2 regions of the Actinoplanes sp. NPDC048988 genome follow, and region 2 is predicted to be linked to the other one. Evidence: predicted binding sites of a transcription regulator. Region 2 holds the regulator's gene; the other holds the start of a gene.
What was found. Region 2 encodes HrcA, which represses chaperone genes, less so after heat shock. Its sites were predicted from a motif close to GGTTNGCACNCTCNNNNNGAGNGTGCNAACC; they were not measured.

Region 1 (2,194 bases), on a different contig from region 2:
GGCGGCGATGGTGGTGTCGCCGACGACCGACGCGGCGGTGAGGGCGCCGCGCCCGTTCGCCGAGCAGCTCGGCCCGGTGGTCTCCGGGGCGCCGATGTCGATGCCGGTGGCCAGACCGCGCGCGATCAGCTGGCCGGCCACCGCGGCCCGATCACTTTCGGGCACCACGGCCACGGCGTCGGCCGCCGTCTGAAGTTGCCGGCAGGCGGCGGAGACACTGGTACGCACGGTGGTCGCGGCCCGGTCGAGCCGCTCGGCCGTCCGATCCCGGTTCACCGTGGTGACGGTCAGGGCGACGAAGATGGACCCGAGCAGGACCGGACCGAGCACGACCACCAAGAAGGCGGTAGTGAGTCGGCCACGTAGCGTCACGCATCCTCCCGGAAGTGGCCCTCTTTGGAGCGATGCTGACATAGTGTGCACCGTTTGCCGCTTTTCAAAAGGGGGTGTTGCATGCCCGATTTAACCGGTGACGCGGAAGGATCTCGCGCCGCCAAGATCGCACTCCGCAGTCGCCTGCTCACCGCCCGGCGTCAGGCGCCCGCCTCGGCGGCCCCTCTTCTCCACGATCAAGTGCTTGCTTTGGTACGGCGTGAGCAACCGGCCACCATCGCCGCCTACGTCCCGATCGGCACGGAACCCGGCGGACCGGAACTGATCACCGCGCTGGCGGCGCACGCGCGCGTCCTGCTCCCGGTGCTGCTGCCGGACGGAGATCTGGACTGGGCCCTGCACTCCGGTTCGCTCGAACGGGGGCCACGCGGCCTCCTCGCGCCGACCGGCCCCCGGCTGGGCGTGGAGGGCATCCGGCAGGCCGACCTGGTGCTGGTGCCCGCGCTGGCGGTGGATCGCCAGGGCCTGCGATTGGGGCGCGGCGGAGGGTCGTACGACCGGGCCCTGGCTCGCATCTCCCCGGGGCCGCTGATCGTGGCGCTGCTGCACGACGGCGAACTGCTGGACGAGGTGCCGGCGGAGCCGCACGATCGGCCGGTGCACGGGGTCATCACGCCACACGGCGGTCTATTCCTGACCCGGAAGTGACGTCCGCCCAACGCTCAACCCGCCGTTCGAGTGGACGAAATGACCTCCGATGGCGCAACATTGGCACTCGGAGTTGGCGAGTGCCAACAGCCGAAAGATCCGGAGGAGCCGTGCCTACCTACCAGTACGCCTGCACCGAATGCGGCCACCAGCTCGAGGCCGTGCAGTCGTTCTCCGACCCGGCTTTGACCGAGTGCCCCGACTGCGACGGCAAGCTGCGCAAGGTGTTCAACTCGGTCGGCATCGTCTTCAAGGGTTCGGGCTTCTACCGCAACGACTCCCGCTCCGGCAACGTGAGCGCCGAGAAGTCCTCCACCAGCAACGGCGAGGCCACGAAGAAGTCCGACACGCCGGCTTCCTCGAGCGACTCGTCCGCAAGCTCGACCTCGACCTCGTCGTCGTCATCTTCGACGTCGTCGTCCTCGTCTTCGTCTTCGTCTTCGACGACCACAAAGGCGCCCGCCGCCTCCTGAGTCTCATCCGGAATCGCGCCAGGCTCCCCCTGGCGCGATTCCGCGTATCCACAGCACGGCCTTCCCGCCACGTGCCGGCGACCCTTCCCCGCCTAAGCCGGCGTCCTCCCCGCCTGGGCCGGCGTCCTCCCCGCCTGGGCCGGCGCCTTCCCCGCGGTGCCAGCGCCCTCCCCGCCCGTACCAGCGTCCTCCCCGCCTGGGCCGGCGCCCTCCCGCCCGTACCAGCGCCCTCCCCCCGCCCGGGCCGGCGCCCTCCCGCCCGTACCAGCGTCCTTCCCGCCCGGCCGGCGCCCTTCCCGACTGGGCCGGTGCCCTCTTCCTCGCCGCGCCTTTCTCCGCTCAGCCACCTCCACGAGGCGCCCCTAGCAAAATCAGCTGAGTTCTCGCTGGTTATCCACAATCTCGGGCTGTCCACAGGCTCGGAGCGAGCGATCTCTTCTCCCGCCTAACGTCTGTCCCGGCGCCGGACCACGACGCCAGGGCGAGCGAGAGGGGACAGGACGATGGCCGGACCGAGCAAGTCCCGGCTCGGCCGGGCCATCCCCCAGCCGCACGGGACCGCAAGCCGCGAAAGCGGCGTAGGGCGCCTCGATCCCGTGCGGCGGCGTCGGCCGGCTCGCGGCACGCTGCTACGCCTCGCGGCAGTCGCGGCCCTGCTGACCCTCGCCGCCCTGGTGTCG
Region 2 (2,194 bases):
TGATTCGCGACGTCGTCTGACTGTGGAACGCCGGGCCCCCGTGCCCGGCTCGGCTACTTGATGAGCTTCAACGACATCGGATAGTCGTACGGCTCGTTGTTGCTCGCCTTCACACCGGCGATGATGCCGAAGATGATGGCGATCAGCGCGGCCACCGGAATGATGATGAAGCCGATGACGATGCAGGACGTCACCCAGCCGATCAGGGTGACGATCGCCCAGGTGATCTGGAAGTTGAGCGCCTTCACCGACTCGGCGCGCACCGACGGCGACAGGTTGCCCTTGGCCAGCAGCGAGATCAGCGGCGCGATCCAGCCGGAGAGGCCACCGCCGAGGAACGCGCCCGCGGCCCCGCCGAAGTGGGCGACCAGGATCCACGTGCGGTCGTCCTGCGTGGGAGCACCGCCGTATCCCTGCTGGTAACCCGGGGGAGGCGGCTGGTAGCCCGGCGGGGGCGGCTGATATCCGGGCGGCGGGCCGTAACCCGGCGGCGGGGTGTACGGCGGCGGTGTCGATCCGGAAGTCGGGTCGTTAGCCGCATAAGGGTTGAACGGCCTGGTGGGGTCATTCGGGTTCGGTTCACCAGGCGGACGAGGCGGTTCAGTCATGGCTGACACGGTAGGGCCGCACTTCAATGCGGTCGAGGGCGACATGCTGATGCCCTGTCTATTCATCCGCACTCGATCATCGCGCTGCCGTCCGCGGCGACGTAGACTGGCACTCTGTCATCCGGAGTGCCAAAGCAGTGGGGGAGGGGTCATATGAGTCTCGATGACCGCAAGCTCGAAGTGCTTCGGGCGATCGTCGAGGACTACGTCGAGACCCAGGAGCCCGTCGGCAGCAAGGCACTGGTCGAGCGCCACCAGCTGGGCGTCTCCCCGGCCACTGTGCGCAACGACATGGCGGTGCTGGAGGAGGAGGGCTACATCCGGCAGCCGCACACCAGCGCCGGCCGGGTGCCCACCGACGCCGGCTACCGGCTGTTCGTCGACCGCCTCTCCAAGGTCAAGGCGCTGAGCCCGGCCGAGCGGCGAGCCATCGAGCGGTTCCTGATCGGCGCCGTCGACCTGGACGACGTCGTGCACCGCACGGTGCGCCTGCTCGCCCAGCTCACCCGCCAGGTCGCGGTCGTGCAGTACCCGTCGCTGGCCCGCTCCTCGGTGCGTCACCTCGAGCTGGTGCCGATCTCCACCACGCGCCTCATGCTGGTGATGATCGCCGACACCGGCCGCGTCGAGCAGCGGCTGGTCGAGCTGCCCGGCCCGGTGCCGCCCGAGGACGTCACCGACCTGCGCCGCCGCGTCAACGAGAAGCTCGCCGGCAAGAAACTCGCCGACACCCCACCGCTGGTGCAGGGCCTGGTCGACGACTGCGCGCCGGAAAGCCGGGCCACGATGGCGTGCCTGGCCTCGGTGCTCCTCGAGACCTTGGTCGAGCGCAGTGAGGAACGCCTCGCGTTGGCGGGTACGGCTAACCTGACAAGAGGTGGGGTGCTGGACTTCCAAGGCACCCTCCGCCCGGTCCTCGAAGCCCTCGAGGAAGAGGTCATCCTGCTGAAGTTGATCGGCGACCTGGAACCGAGCACCACGCGGGTCCGGATCGGCGACGAGAACGAGATCGACAACCTGCGGTCGGCGTCCGTGGTCAGCACGGGGTACGGCCCCGGTGCGACGATCGTCGGTGGGCTCGGTGTGCTCGGCCCCACCCGGATGGACTACCCCGGCACCATCGCGACCGTGCGCGCGGTGGCACGCTACGTGGGCGACCTTCTAGCACAAAATTGACGAGGATTGCGGAGCCCGTGGCCAAGGACTACTACGGCATTCTCGGCGTGAGCCGGGAAGCCACCGACGACGAGATCAAGCGCGCCTACCGCAAACTGGCTCGGCAGTACCATCCGGACGTCAACCCGGACCCGGAAGCGCATGAGAAGTTCAAGGACATCAACGCGGCGTACGAGGTCCTGTCCGACGACCAGAAACGCCAGATCGTCGACCTGGGCGGCGACCCGCTCGCGCCCGGCGGCGGCATGGGTCCCGGCGGACCCGGCGGGGCCGGCGGCCCGTTCGTCGGCTTCCAGGACATCATGGATGCCTTCTTCGGCTCGGCGGCGGGCGGCGGCGGCCGCGGCCCACGCCCCCGCACCCGGCCCGGAGCGGACGCGATCCTGCGGCTCGAGCTGGACCTGAACGAG

Region 1: the regulator HrcA is predicted to act here: its motif matches at 1,100-1,130, upstream of ACGFJ7_RS05405 (FmdB family zinc ribbon protein).

Annotation. Positions count from the first base shown of each region.
Region 1 is NZ_JBICTW010000001.1:1,209,966-1,212,159, forward strand. Features, by position in the region: gene ACGFJ7_RS05395 (diguanylate cyclase) at 1-372, opposite strand, end outside; gene ACGFJ7_RS05400 (5-formyltetrahydrofolate cyclo-ligase) at 454-1,041, shown strand; gene ACGFJ7_RS05405 (FmdB family zinc ribbon protein) at 1,152-1,514, shown strand.
Region 2 is NZ_JBICTW010000019.1:61,725-63,918, forward strand. Features, by position in the region: gene hemW (radical SAM family heme chaperone HemW) at 1-20, shown strand, start outside; gene ACGFJ7_RS39185 (DUF4870 domain-containing protein) at 54-608, opposite strand; gene hrcA (heat-inducible transcriptional repressor HrcA) at 762-1,784, shown strand; gene dnaJ (molecular chaperone DnaJ) at 1,802-2,194, shown strand, end outside.